DNA from 4 places in the Streptomyces sp. NPDC024687 genome. Region 1 is predicted to be linked to each of the others. Evidence: riboswitches for the same ligand, from Rfam matches in the RefSeq annotation. Region 1 holds a riboswitch; each other region holds the start of a gene.
What was found. A riboswitch is a leader RNA that binds a small molecule or an ion and turns the genes downstream of it on or off. The one in region 1 is predicted to bind cyclic di-AMP.
Positions count from the first base shown of each region.

Region 2: another riboswitch for cyclic di-AMP. It lies ahead of ACZ39I_RS17285 (C40 family peptidase); the one in region 1 lies ahead of ACZ39I_RS41345 (M23 family metallopeptidase).
Region 3: another riboswitch for cyclic di-AMP. It lies ahead of ACZ39I_RS10270 (M23 family metallopeptidase); the one in region 1 lies ahead of ACZ39I_RS41345 (M23 family metallopeptidase).
Region 4: another riboswitch for cyclic di-AMP. It lies ahead of ACZ39I_RS31710 (transglycosylase SLT domain-containing protein); the one in region 1 lies ahead of ACZ39I_RS41345 (M23 family metallopeptidase).

Region 1 covers NZ_JBVHLJ010000022.1:8,741-12,127, forward strand. Annotated here, with positions in the region: gene ACZ39I_RS41335 (sensor histidine kinase) at 1-858, opposite strand, end outside; tRNA gene ACZ39I_RS41340 (tRNA-Met) at 1,066-1,139, shown strand; cyclic di-AMP (ydaO/yuaA leader) riboswitch at 1,439-1,596, shown strand; gene ACZ39I_RS41345 (M23 family metallopeptidase) at 1,608-2,633, shown strand; gene ACZ39I_RS41350 (aldo/keto reductase) at 2,758-3,387, shown strand, end outside.
Region 2 covers NZ_JBVHLJ010000004.1:118,920-122,306, reverse strand. Annotated here, with positions in the region: gene ACZ39I_RS17295 (ATP-dependent Clp protease proteolytic subunit) at 1-623, shown strand, start outside; gene ACZ39I_RS17290 (hypothetical protein) at 631-936, shown strand; cyclic di-AMP (ydaO/yuaA leader) riboswitch at 1,270-1,449, shown strand; gene ACZ39I_RS17285 (C40 family peptidase) at 1,453-1,926, shown strand; gene ACZ39I_RS17280 (LysE family translocator) at 2,032-2,652, opposite strand; gene ACZ39I_RS17275 (LysR family transcriptional regulator) at 2,740-3,387, shown strand, end outside.
Region 3 covers NZ_JBVHLJ010000002.1:775,519-778,905, forward strand. Annotated here, with positions in the region: gene ACZ39I_RS10265 (DUF6250 domain-containing protein) at 1-658, opposite strand, end outside; gene ACZ39I_RS10270 (M23 family metallopeptidase) at 876-1,790, opposite strand; cyclic di-AMP (ydaO/yuaA leader) riboswitch at 1,795-1,956, opposite strand; gene ACZ39I_RS10275 (alpha-galactosidase) at 2,263-3,387, opposite strand, start outside.
Region 4 covers NZ_JBVHLJ010000009.1:190,151-193,537, reverse strand. Annotated here, with positions in the region: gene ACZ39I_RS31720 (LacI family DNA-binding transcriptional regulator) at 1-103, shown strand, start outside; gene ACZ39I_RS31715 (HAD family hydrolase) at 408-1,220, shown strand; gene ACZ39I_RS31710 (transglycosylase SLT domain-containing protein) at 1,224-1,706, opposite strand; cyclic di-AMP (ydaO/yuaA leader) riboswitch at 1,710-1,884, opposite strand; gene ACZ39I_RS31705 (polyprenyl synthetase family protein) at 2,409-3,387, shown strand, end outside.

The DNA.
Region 1 (3,387 bases):
CTCGTCCAGGCCGCCGTCGTCCACTCCCACGGCGAGCCCGCTGCTCGCGGCGAGCGCCCGTACCGCGCCGACGAGACCCCGGTCGGTGAGGATCGGCGGGTGGATGCCGCGCACCACCTGCCGCAGCTCCGTCAGCGCCTGTTCGGCCTGGTCCTGGGCGTCGTCCAGCAGTTTGCGGGCGGCGTCGGGGTCCCGCTCGTAGGCCCGCTTGGCGAGTCCGATCCGCATCGACAGCGCCACCAGGTTGGCCTGGGCGCCGTCGTGCAGGTCCCGCTCGATGCGACGCAGCTCGGCCTCGTGCGCGGCGATCGCGTCGGCCCGGGTCTCCCGCAGCTCCTCGACCCGCCGGGCCAGCCTGGCCTCGGGGGAGGGCATGAGCAGCACGGTCGACCAGCGGGCCTCGGTGTCCGCGAGCCGCACGATCAGCGGCAGGACGACGGGGTCGCGGCGCAGCGCCCCGGCCCACACGCCGTCGACGACCAGGCCGAGGGGCCACAGCGGGAGGGCGAGGGCGAGGAGGGCGCCGTAGAGGTAGTAGGCGAGCATCCAGCGGAGGTCCCTGAGCGTGCCGGGGTCCCGCACCGAGATGTGCAGCCGTTCGCGCAGGGTGCCGGTCATCGGTGTGTACGCCTCGGGGATCTCCCGGCCCGTCCACAGGGCGGTCAGGTTCCGCTTGGCGCCGGCGATCCGCCGTATCAGCAGCACGGCCTCGGGCAGCAGCCAGCAGCCGACCACGGCGACCGTACCGACGGCGGCGATCAGCAGCACGGTGATGAAAAGGTACATGCCGAAGCACATCGCCGCGGCCACGACGAGATGCACGCTCGCCATCGCCGCACGCTGCACCGACTTCCACATGCCGCTCACGCTAGACGAACGGCCCCGGTCGCACGGTGTAGCCCGCTACACCATCGGGGCCCGGACGAGGATCACTCCCCGCCGTCGCCGTCCTCGCCGCCGCCGTGGTCCCGTCGTGGAACTGCCGTCACGCCCCTCCAGTGAGGCGGTCCCGAACAACCCTGGCGCGGACCACTCTCCGGATGACGTATGCTGGTTACACAACGACGCGGGGTGGAGCAGCTCGGTAGCTCGCTGGGCTCATAACCCAGAGGTCGCAGGTTCAAATCCTGTCCCCGCTACTCACGGCTCAGGGCCGGAATCCAGTTCACTGGATTCCGGCCCTGAGTGTTTTTCCCCTTCATGACGTGATGTGACGCGGGGTGAGCGCGCGACCGCCCTCCGCGTTACAGCTGACATACCGTCAATGTCTTTGTGTGGCTTGAGTGAAGGCCAACTCGCCCGTTTTTAGGCGTTCATGGGCCGTAAGTCCAGCGTGATTTCGTTAATGATCAAGCGGAACAGCTTGGAATCGGGCCCCCACGTCTATTAACGTTCGATAACGCAGCGCGGTCGTCCCAGCCGTCACAAGAGACGGCTCCGTGCTCACGCGCCGAATTCCGCAAGGGAACCGGGGAACCACCAACTTGGGGTGAATCGCTCGTACGCCACCGTGGCAGCACGGTCGGTATACGCGCGTAGGAGACCTTCCTGCTCCGAACCCGTCAGCTAACCCGGTAGGCGAGAAGGAAGGAAAGGAGCGCGCCCACGTGGCGTCCAACCCGCCTGCCCCCGAGGCGCCGTACGTCCCGAGCGACACCCTCGTATACGGCGGTTACCGCGCCGACGACGAGGCCCCGCTCGGCGAGTGGAACCCCACCGCGGACTCCCTCGCTCCCGTACGAGGCCGGCATCGCGTCGCCAAGCAGCGTGGCGGAGGGTTCGCCCGTAGCTCCACCGTTCTGGGCGTCGGTGTCATAGCCGCCGTCAGCGCCGGCGGGATGGCCAGCGCCAACACCGGCAAGCCGCCGGTCTCCATCTCCATGCCCGACCTGCCCAACGTGGGCTCGCTCATCTCGGACGACTCGGCCTCCGCCGCGGACGACACGAGCGCCTTCAGCAGCGTCGGCGCCACCACCGCCGACACCGCCAAGGGCACCTCGGACGCCGGTGAGGCGCTGCGCTCGCGCATCCTGGCCCAGGCCGAGCTGCAGCAGGACCAGCTCGACACCAAGGCCGCCCAGGCCATCGCGGACGCCGCCGAGAAGGAGGCCGACGCGGCCGCCGCCAAGGCGGAGAAGGAAGCCCAGGAGAAGGCCGCCGCCGCGAAGAAGAAGGCGGAGGAGGCGGCCGCGAAGAAGGCCGAGGCCGAGCGCCTGGCCGAGCTCGCCAAGCAGTACACGCTGCCGACCTCGTCGTACACCATCACCTCGACCTTCGGTCAGGCCGGTTCGCTGTGGTCCTCCGGCTACCACACGGGCCTCGACTTCGCCGCCCCCACGGGCACGCTCATCAAGGCGATCCACAGCGGCACCATCACCGAGGCCGGCTGGGCCGGTTCCTACGGCTACCGCACGATCCTCACCCTCGACGACGGCACCGAGCTGTGGTTCTGCCACCAGTCCTCGATCAGCGTCAGCGTCGGCCAGAAGGTCGGCACCGGTGAGGTCATCGGCCGCGTGGGCGCCACGGGCAACGTGACCGGCGCGCACCTGCACCTGGAGGTCCACCCGAACGGCTCGGCCGACGGGATCGACCCGATGGCGTGGCTGCGCGGCAAGGGGCTCACTCCCTGACGCGCCTCCTGAAGCGCCCCTGAGGGTTTCCCGCCGGGGCGCCGGAGCAGGTGATTCCGCTTGTTTACGAGGACTTTGCGGCCGTGGCGGAAGAGCGGCGTCCGGCACGGGTGTTGACGTTGGCATGACTTCTCTTCGCAAGCTCGGCTCCTCCGACCTCGAGGTCTTCCCGCTCACCCTCGGCGGCAACGTCTTCGGCTGGACCGCAGACGAGGCCACCTCCTTCGACGTTCTCGACGCGTACACCGCGGCCGGCGGCAACTTCGTCGACACGGCCGACGCGTACTCGGCGTGGGTCGAGGGAAACTCCGGCGGCGAGTCCGAGACCGTCATCGGCAAGTGGCTGGCGGCCCGCGGCAACCGTGACGACGTCGTCATCGCCACGAAGGTCAGCCAGCACCCGCAGTACCAGGGCCTGTCGGCGGCGAACATCAAGGCCGCCGCCGACGCCTCCCTGACGCGCCTGGGCACCGACCACATCGACCTGTACTACACCCACTTCGACAAGACCGAAGTGCCGGTCGAGGAGATCATCGGCGCGCTGGACGAACTGGTGAAGGCGGGCAAGGTGCGGGCGATCGCCGCCTCCAACATCTCCGCCGCGCGCCTCGCGGAGTCACTGGCCTTCTCCGACCGCGAGGGCCTCGCGCGCTATGTCGCCCTCCAGCCCCACTACAACCTGGTCTCGCGCGACACGTACGAGGGTGAACTGGAGGCTCTCGCGGCCCGGGAGGGCCTCGCCGCCGTCCCGTAC
Region 2 (3,387 bases), on a different contig from region 1:
CAGCACGTCACGTCCTGCCGGAGTTCCATGAGCGCACGAGCTACGGGCACACGACGACGGATCCGTACTCGAAGCTGCTGGAGGAGCGGATCGTCTTCCTCGGGACGCCGATCGACGACACCTCGGCGAACGATCTGATGGCGCAGTTCATGTACCTCGAGTACCAGGCCCCCGACCGGGACATCTCGCTGTACATCAACTCCCCCGGCGGCTCGTTCAGCGCGATGTCGGCGATCTACGACACGATGCAGTACGTCAGTTGTGACGTGGAGACGACGTGCCTCGGGCAGGCCGGCTCCTCCGCGGCGGTGCTGTTGGCGGCGGGCACGCCGGGCAAGCGGTCCGTCCTGCCGGGCGCCCGGGTGGTGATCCACCAGCCCGCGCTGAGCGAGCCGGTGCAGGGACAGGCCGGCGATCTGGCCATCCAGGCCGACGAGTTGGCCCGGGTGCGGGCCCGCCTGGAGGAGATGCTGGTCCGGCACACCGGCCGCAGCCCCGAGCAGGTGAGCGCGGACATCGAGCGCGACAAGGTCCTGGACGCGCGGGGCGCCGTGGATTACGGCCTGGCGGACGCGATCGTCCCGAGCCGCAGGCCCTCCCGTACCGCGCCGGGCGCGAGGTGAGCCGTCGATGGTGCCGGACCTTCCACCGCTGCCCGCGCTCACGCGCGCCGAGGGCGAGCTGATCGACCGTTATCTCGACGTGGTCGACCTGCTGGGCCGGATCAACCCGGCCCGGCGCGAGGACACCTACGGCGGACTGCGCGCGGCGCAGGCGCTGGTGAGCAGGGCGACCGAGCTGCGCGACGCGCTCGTGCTGATGCACAGCAGGGGTGAGCGCGAACTGCACGCCGCGACGCTGGCGCGGGCGCTGCGGGTCCTGGACGGCGAGCGGCGTACGGCCCGGGTCACCGTGCCTCCGGAGCCCGACAGTTGACGAGGCGTCCGGAGCTGAGTCGAAACGGACCAAACGACGTACCCCCTATTGGAGGAGGCGCGGCTCCTTTTTTGCGAGCGTCGGAGTTGCACAACGCGCCTTGTTCGGGACCGGAATGAGACCTTTCCGTGCTGGTCCGGGGGTCTGTGACCCCCTCGACACCCCTTCCTTCGAAGGGGTGTCCACCCAAACGGGTGAGTGGTGAGTAACACCACAAATCAACGGTTCCGTTGGGCTTTTCGCACTTCCGTGCGCCAAGATCCCTGTCTGACGACAAGCCCCCGCCACAGTGGCGGGGCGATCCGGGCGGACGCCGAGTCCTGCCGCCGCCCGGATGACCGGTCGACAGAAGTGGATCGGCAGGAGTGGAGGACCCAAGCACGACGGGTCGCCGGAACGGTCACGCCATGACCGCGCCGAGTGTCCCTTGGGGTGAAGCCGCGTCAGCGGCCGGGCAACTTCGCCAGCCCGAATCCGACAGGTCATCCTTCACAGGCGGCTGACGAAGGGTTGCGCATGACTGCGCTCAATCGTGTCCCGTCGCTGATGGTCCGGGCCGGTACGGCCTCGGCCTTCGCCATCGCCGCCGTGGGCGGCTCCGTCGTGGTCCCGGGCCTCGCGCCCGACGCCGCGGCCGCGACGCCTGCGACGAAGGCACTCAAGGTAGCGGCCTCCAAGAAGGGCTCGCCGTACAAGTACGGCGCCACAGGGCCCCGCCGCTTCGACTGCTCAGGGCTCACGCTGTACTCGTTCAAGAAGGCGGGCAAGAAGCTCCCGCGCACGGCGGCCCAGCAGTACAACAAGACCCGTCACATCGGCGTGGGCAGCCGCAAGGCCGGCGACCTGGTGTTCTTCCACTCGGGTTCGAACGTGTACCACGTCGGCATCTACGCCGGGAAGGGAAAGATCTGGCACGCCCCGAAGACCGGGGACGTGGTGCGACTGCAGAAGATCTGGACGAAGAGCGTCTGGTACGGCCGGGTCAAGTGACCCCGAGGGGGCGGCGGCGACCTGACCTCCCGCCGCCCCCTCGGGCTTCCGAAGCGCAGGACGGCACAGCCGCCCCGATGCCTCCGTCGGCGCACCGCGAGGTGGTCAGACCGCGAGCAGCGGCTCGGCCAGGAGCATCATGCCGAGAACCGTCAACGCGCCTCCGGTGACCCCGGCGACGGCCCGGGCCGCCCGCGGCCGGCGCAGCCACCGCCCCAGCCGGTCCACGAGCACGGCCACCGCCGGGAACCACACCAGCGCGAGAGCGACCACGATCAGCGCGAGCAGCAGCGTCCTGGGCAGCGTGGAGCTCCCCTGGGGCACGAACTGCGGCAGCAGGCTGAGGAAGGTGATGGGGACCTTGGGGTTGAGCGCGTTGGTGACGAACCCCTGCCGCAGGGGGCGTACCCCCGCGCCGGTCTCGACGACCGTCTGGGTGCGGGTCCGCCGCAGCTCCAGCAGGGTCCGTACACCCAGGTACAGCACATAACCCCCGCCCAGCAGTTGAAGCGCCCGGAACAGCTCGGGCACGGCCGTGAGCACCGCGGCGACCCCGGCCACCGCGAGCGCCGTGTGGATCAGTAGCCCGCCCACGACGCCGAGCGCACAGGCGACCCCGGCCCGGCGGGAGACCAGGGCGTTACGTACGACGACGGTGAAGTCCGCGCCCGGCATGGCGACCATGCCGGCGGCGATCCCGGTGAAGGCGACGATCTGTCCGTTCATGCGGACCAGCCTGCCGCGCCGGAGCCTTCAGCAGGTATGTCGAATAACCTGGGTTTCCCTTAAGCACTCCTTTAGGCAGGCCTCGCCATGTACGACCCGGTCCGCCTCGCCGCCCTGGTCGCCGTCGCGGAGGCGGGCTCGATCACCCGGGCCGCCGAGCGCCTCGGCTACACCCCGCCCGCTCTCTCCCAGCAGCTGGCCAAGCTGGAGCGGGAGGCGGGTACCGCTCTTCTCGTACGGCATCACCGCGGCGCACGGCTCACCGGTGCGGGCGAGTTGCTGGTGGCGCGGGCCAGGCGGGTGCTGGACGAGCTGGACCGGGCCCGGCACGAACTCGCCCGGCTGACCGGCCTGTCGGGCGGCACGCTGAGGCTGGGCACCTTCCAGACGGCGGGCATTCAGCTGCTGCCGCCGGTGCTGAGCACGTTCCGCCGGGCGTACCCGGACGTGGAGCTGTCGGTCGCCTTCCACGAACCCACGGCCGGGATCACCGCGGTGGCGGCCGGTGAGATCGACCTGGCGCTGACACACGCCTATGAGCCGGGCGAGCCCCCCGCCCTCCCGGCCACCCTGAGCGCGGAGCCGCTGCTGACCGAGGAGCTGGTCCTCGTGACGGCCCCCGGGCATGCCCTGGCGGGCGGCTCGACGCGGCTGCCGCTGGCGGAGCTCGCCGGTGAGCCGCTGATCAGCATGGCGCCGGATCATCCGGCCCGGCGGGAGGTGGAGGCGGTGCTG
Region 3 (3,387 bases), on a different contig from region 1:
AGGTGGTCCGGAACGCGAAGTGCCCACGTGTGTACGGCTGCGGATCGGTGTAGTCGAAGACGAGCCGCCCGTTGTTCCACCACTGCACGGTGGACCCGTCGGAAACGATCCGCACCCGGTTCGGCTCGTTCGCGACCAGCAGCGGCTCGGTGTAGTCGTAGATCAGGGGCCGTACACCGGATTCTCCGACGTAACGGCGCAGCCGTGTCGTGGTGTTGTAGTTGGCGCCGTAGCCGGAGTAGTACGTCTTCAGGTAGTCGTACTCCGCGAGCGCCCCGCCCCGGTGGGTGGCGAAGAGGTCGTGGGGAGACCGGACGTCGACCGCGTTCCAGAAGTTGTTCAGGTCGGACACCCGGTCGTTGACCCCGCCCGCGGACACGGGAGTGGCTGTGTACTCCAGGACGTACGGCCCTTCGAGCGGCTGCCTGAACCAGATCGTCGCGCCGGCCGGCACATCGACCTCCAGGACCCCGCGCCGCGCGGTGACCGTGCCGCCTTGCTCCAGCTCGACGGCCCAGCGGCCGAGGCCGTGGCGGAAGTCGTCGTGAGCGATGAGGCGGCGGTGTGGGGGCGAGGCGCTCGCGGTGGCCGCGGGGACGAGGGCGGCCAGGGCGGCGCCGGCGGCGAGGGCCCCGAAGGCTCTGCGCGTGGTCGTCATGACGGACGGTTCCTTCCGTGAAGGGACGAGGACCCTGAAGAGACGAGGATCCCAGAAAGCGCTTACTCGGCTGGGGAGTTCACTGTGCCGCGCCCCTCCTCCCCCTGTCGACGCCCCGAGCACACCCGCCACAAGAACGCAACGAAGCGATCATGAGGAAACACCGAAGGCCGGACCCGGGGATCGGGGTCCGGCCTTCGGTGGCACAGGAGGATCGTCAGCCGACGGCGACGCCCTTCGAACGGAGGTAGGCGACGGGGTCCACGTCGGAGCCGTAGTCCGGCGTGGTGCGGATCTCGAAGTGCAGGTGCGGGCCGGTGACGTTGCCGGTCGCACCGGAGAGGCCGATCTGCTGGCCCTCGGTCACGGTCTGGCCGGCCGAGACGGAGAGCTGGGACAGGTGGGCGTACTGCGCGTAGTAGCCGTCGTTCAGCTTGATGACGACCTGGTTGCCGTAGGCGCCGCCCCAGCCCGCGGAGACGACCGTGCCCGCGGCCACGGCCTTGAGCGAGGTGCCGGTCGGGACGACGAAGTCGACGCCGGTGTGGTAGCCGCTGGACCACATGCTGCCCGCGACGCGGTAGCCGGTGCCGATCGTGGCGCCGGTGACCGGAAGGGTGTAGCCGCTGGAACTGGTGGTGGCGGAGCTCTGGGTGGCAGCCGTCGAGTTCGAGGAGGACTTCTTCGACTCGGCCTTCTCGGTCTTCGCCGAGGACGAAGAGGAAGACTTGGTCTTCGTCGTGCTCGCCTTGGCCTTCTTGCCGATCGAGAGCTTCAGACCGGGGTGGATCAGTGACGGGTCGTCTCCGATCGCCGAACGGTTGTCGGCGTACAGCTTCTTCCAACCACCGCTGACGTTCTGCTCATCGGCGATCTTCGAGAGATAGTCGCCGACGCGCACCGAATAGGTGCGCACCGTCGAGGCCTTCTTCGCGACCGTCTTTTCGGCGGACTTCTGCGTGACCGGAAGCGACTGAACGGCCTTTTCCGACACGGACTGGGGAGTTGCGGCGTGCGCGCCGGTGGCCCCCATGAGCGGGAGGGCGAGCGCGGCGCCCCCGGTGCCGACGACGGCGATCGAGCGGGTGAAGCGCTGGGACTTCGGACGGCGGTGCTTACCCTTCGCGGGCATGACGAATTCCTCTCCGGCGCCTGCGAGGTGAGCTGTCGGGTGCGGGCTGGAGATGCCCGGACGCGCCTGGACGCGCCTTAACCCCAAGCCGTTCCGGAGACCGGAACAGGCGGTTTTACCTGTGGGTCCCCCGCTCCTGCCTTGCACGGGTGGGTGAGTGTGGGGAATCCGCTCGGCGGCAGGATTGGGCGTCCGACCGGATCGGGGGTGAACGTAAGCGAGCAAGACGCAAAGGGACAAGTGAAGGGTTCCCTTTGCCTGCGTTCCTGTTGATCCCGTATGAGAATTACCGGTCACCCTGCGTGAATCGGACGCCCTTCACCCGACCCAAATCCCCTTGGGAAACCTGCGAATTACGTGAACATGACGGGCGACACACCGTCACGGATATGACGCTGCTCACGTCACGAATTCACAGGAACCCTCAAGCCGAAAGGAGTTGGGAGAGAACCTGCTAATTCGGACACAAGCCCTAGATGCGACGCAGTCGGATAACTGTCGCATCGAGGTCACCGCGCAAGCCGGTACGAAGTCCGTGATGAAGCAATACGCCCCCTCGGTACACTTCGCCCGTTTCGAGGCATTCATACGACGCTGTCGGGTCGAGCCCGCGCAGCCGCAGCGAGGGGACGGGCTCGCCGTACTTCTGCGCCTGCAGCCAGGCGAGGACGACGGTCTCGTCCCCGAGGACGTACTGCACCGCGCTCAGCCCGCCCTGCGGAGGCCGCAGCCGGTACAGGTCGCCGCGCTGCACCACCGGCCGGATCTCCTTGTAGAGACCCACCCACCGAGCGGCTTCGGCGAGCTCCTCCTCGGTCCACTCCGTGAGGTCCCCGCCGACCCCCAGCACCCCGGCCATCGCGCTGACGAACCGGAACCGCAGCGAGCTCACCCGGTCGTTGAGCTGGGTGTTGGGACTGTCGGTCACCCATGCGGCCATCACACGCGCGGGATGGATCTGGCTGAAGCCGTGCTGGATGGCGAGCCGGTCGAGCGGATCGGTGTTGTCCGAGGTCCACACCTGGTCGGTGCGGCTGAGCACCCCGAGGTCGATCCGGCCGCCACCGCCCGAGCAGGACTCGAAGGCCACGCCCGGGTGGGCCTCCCGCAACCGATCCAAGAGGGCGTAGAAGCCGCGCACATGGTCCACCCACAGGCGCTGCGGGTACGACTCACCGGGCCAGCCCGCGTCCGTGAAGCAGCGGTTGAAGTCCCACTTCACATAGTCGATCGGGGCCGAGGAGAGGAGAGCGTCGAGCTGCTCCCACAGGTACTCCTGGACGTCCTCGCGCGCGAGGTTCAGTACGAGCTGGTTGCGGAGCTCCGTCCGCTTCCGTCCCGTTTGGTACTGCACCCAGTCCGGGTGGGCGCGGTACAGCTCGCTGTCCGGGTTGACCATCTCCGGCTCGACCCAGATGCCGAACTGCATGCCGAGCGTGCGCACGTAGTCGGCGAGCGGCTTGAGGCCGGCGGGGAAGCGGTCGGGGTTGGGCGTCCAGTCGCCGAGCCCGGCCCGGTCGCTGGTGCGGGCACCGAACCAGCCGTCGTCGACCACGAACAGCTCGACGCCCATCGCCGCGGCCCGCCGGGCCAGGGT
Region 4 (3,387 bases), on a different contig from region 1:
CATCAGCGCCGAGATGGTCCGCATGCTGCTGGCCCAGATCGCGGGCGAGGACACCGCCGGAGTGATCCTCCCTACGGAACTGGTGGTCCGGGACTCCGCGTAGCGCTCCGCCGAGGCGCGGTGCGGTGGCGGGCCCGCACGACGCAGGTGGGGGCGAGGCGAGGCATGGTGACGCGGCGCACGGCGGCCCGGCCGTTGCGCACCGCTCCCTGTCCACCCGCCGCGTCAACAGGGCTGAGCCGCAACGGACATGCCCGGGCCCGGCCTGCCCGGTCTCGTGGCGCATACCGGCGGGTCGTCCCGCGCCGCCGCACCCCCGGAACCGGAACTGCCGTCAACGGATGTGAAAGCAGGAGCCGTCCGGTTCGCGTCGAGTCGCGGGGGCCAACCATCCGTATTCTCTGATCATGGCCGCCTCCACCGCATATTCACTCATCGCCACCGACCTGGACGGCACGCTGCTCCGCGCCGACGACACCGTCTCGGACCGGTCGCTGGCCGCGCTCGCGAGGGTGGCGGAGAGTGGGGCCCGGCATCTCGTCGTGACGGGACGGCCGGCGCCCAGAGTGCGGTCCCTGCTCGACGAAGTCGGCAGCACGGGGCTCGCGGTGTGCGGACAGGGCGCGCAGGTGTACGACGCCGGCGCGGACCGTCTGCTCTGGTCGATGACCCTGGACCGGGAGCTGGCCGAGACCGCGCTCGGCAAGATCGAGGCCGAGGTCGGGCAGGTGTACGCGGCCGTGGACCAGGACGGTGTCGAGGGGCTCACGCTCATCGAACCGGGCTATCTGATGCCCCACCCGACCCTGCCCGCCGTACGGGTCGGCCGGCGCGACGACCTGTGGTGCGAGCCGATCAGCAAGGTGCTGCTGCGCCACCCGTACCTGTCCGACGACGAGTTGGCGGTCACGGCGCGGTCGGTGGTGAGCTCGCTGGCGACGGTCACCATGTCGGGGCCCGGGACCGTCGAACTCCAGCCATGCGGCGTCACCAAGGCGACCGGCCTCGCGCTGGCCGCCCGGCACCTGGGTCTGGGCCCCGAGGTGACGATCGCCTTCGGGGACATGCCCAACGACATCCCCATGTTCGACTGGGCGGCCCGTGGCGTGGCGATGGCCAACGCCCACCCCGATCTCAGGGGCGTGGCCGACGAGGTGACACTGTCGAACGAGGACGACGGCGTCGCCGTCGTCCTCGAAAGACTGTTCCGTGACGCCTAGTTCCTAGTACGCGCCGAACACGTTGTCGATGGACCCGTACCGCTGGGCCGCGTAGTTGCAGGCCGCGGTGATGTTCGCCACCGGGTCGTACGGGTCCCACGAGGTGTTGGCCACGTGGTACGCGTTGAAGGTCGGGTCGATCACCTGGAGCAGGCCCTTGGAGGGCGTGCCGGCCGCCGCGTTGGAGTCCCAGAGGTTGATGGCGTAGGGGTTGCCGGAGGACTCGCGGATGACGTTGCGGTAGATGCCGTCGTAGGAGCCGGGAATCCCGTGCTCCGCCATGACGGCGAGGGAGGCCCGGATCCAGCCGTCGAGGGTGTTGGAGTAGCCGAGCGTGCTGGCGGTCTGCACGGTCGGGGTGGCCGCGGACGCGGTGGTGGCGCCGATGAGGGGGAGCGCGAGTACGGCGGCCCCGGTGCCGGCGACGGCGAGCTTGCGGACGAGACGGCTGGTGCGAGTACGTCGGTGCTGAGCGGCAGCGGACATGGTGAAGTTCCTCTCCGTCGCCTGCGAGGTGAGCTGTCGGGTTCGGGCGGGAGATGCCCGGCCACGCCTACGAAAGGCGCGACTTCACCCCAAGCCGTGCCGGTATGTCCGAAGACGCCCGGTCCGGCGGTCAACCTGGTTCCCCCGCTCCTGCCATGGTTCTCGGTGGGTGTACGGGCGGTGGCAGGATTCGGCGTCCGCCCGACAGGCCGGGAACGTATGCGAGAGCACATGTCCGGAACAAGTGGCGAATTCACATGAGGTGCCTATTGACCTTGGTAAGAGGCATTTGAGGTACTTGATCCTTTGCGTTCGCCAAGCCTCAACTCGCGCACCGGCAAAGGCGGATCGGTGGATTCCGGTTTCATGCCGGTTCGCCCGCATGAGTGGGTCAAGTCACACTGGAGCGCAAGAGGTGCAAAAGGGGCAAGAAGCCTCAACTCGTGTTCAACCGGCGGCCCGTGGGATTCACTGCCCCCGCGTCCGTCCCGCGATGGCGGCCGATTCCGTACAAGTCGGTAGATATTTGCTCTTATCAGATGATCGGAAACATACCGGCCGTGATCCGATACCGCCTGGCATGGACGGGGCGGGCGCTATCGGTGATCCAAAGGTGACCGGATACGCTGACTTGAGTGATGGCAGCGACCTATCGACATTCCGTGTGACCGCCAGTAGACACCAGCAGACAGGAGACCCCTCGTGACCGTCGTCGGGCCGTTCGGGCTGAGCGTGCGGGACCAGGCTCTGGAAGCCGATGTCCAGGCCGGATTGGCGGCTGTCGAGGAGGGACTGCTCGAGGCCACCAAGAGCGAGGTCCCCTTCATCACGGAGGCCGCCCAGCACCTGGTGCGAGCGGGTGGAAAGCGGTTTCGGCCGCTGCTCGTGATGCTCGCCGCCCAGTTCGGTGACCCCTATGCGCCGGGCCTGGTGCCGTCCGCCGTGGTGGTGGAGCTGACCCACCTCGCGACCCTGTACCACGACGACGTCATGGACGAGGCCGAGGTCAGGCGGGGTGTCGACAGCGCCAACACCCGCTGGGGCAACTCGGTGGCCGTGCTGACGGGCGACTTCCTCTTCGCCCGCGCCTCGCACATCCTGGCCGACCTCGGGCCCGAGGCGGTCCGGGTGCAGTCGGAGGCGTTCGAGCGCCTGGTCACCGGCCAGATCCTGGAGACGGCCGGGCCGCAGGACGGCCGTGATCCGGTGGAGCACTACCTCGACGTGCTCGGCGGCAAGACGGGCTCCCTGGTCGCGGTCTCGTGCCGCTTCGGGGCCATGATGTCGGGCGCCGACGAGACCGTCGTGGACGTCCTGACCCAGTACGGCGAGCGCCTCGGTGTCGCCTTCCAGCTCGCCGACGACGTGCTGGACATCGCCTCCGACTCCCGCGAGTCCGGCAAGACGCCGGGCACCGACCTGCGCGAGGGCATCCCCACGATGCCCGTGCTGCGGCTGCGGGAGCGGGCCGCCCGGCTCGGCCTTGCCGAGGACATCGCCCTGTGCGAGCTGCTCGACTCCGACCTCGCGGACGACGCCCGGCACGCGGAGGCGCTGGCGGCCCTGCGCACGCACCCCGCGCTGGAGCAGGCCCGCCGGGACACCGTGCGCTACGCGCAGGACGCGCGCGCGGCCCTGGCGCCGCTGCGGGAGTGCGACGCGAAGGCGGCGCTGATGGAGC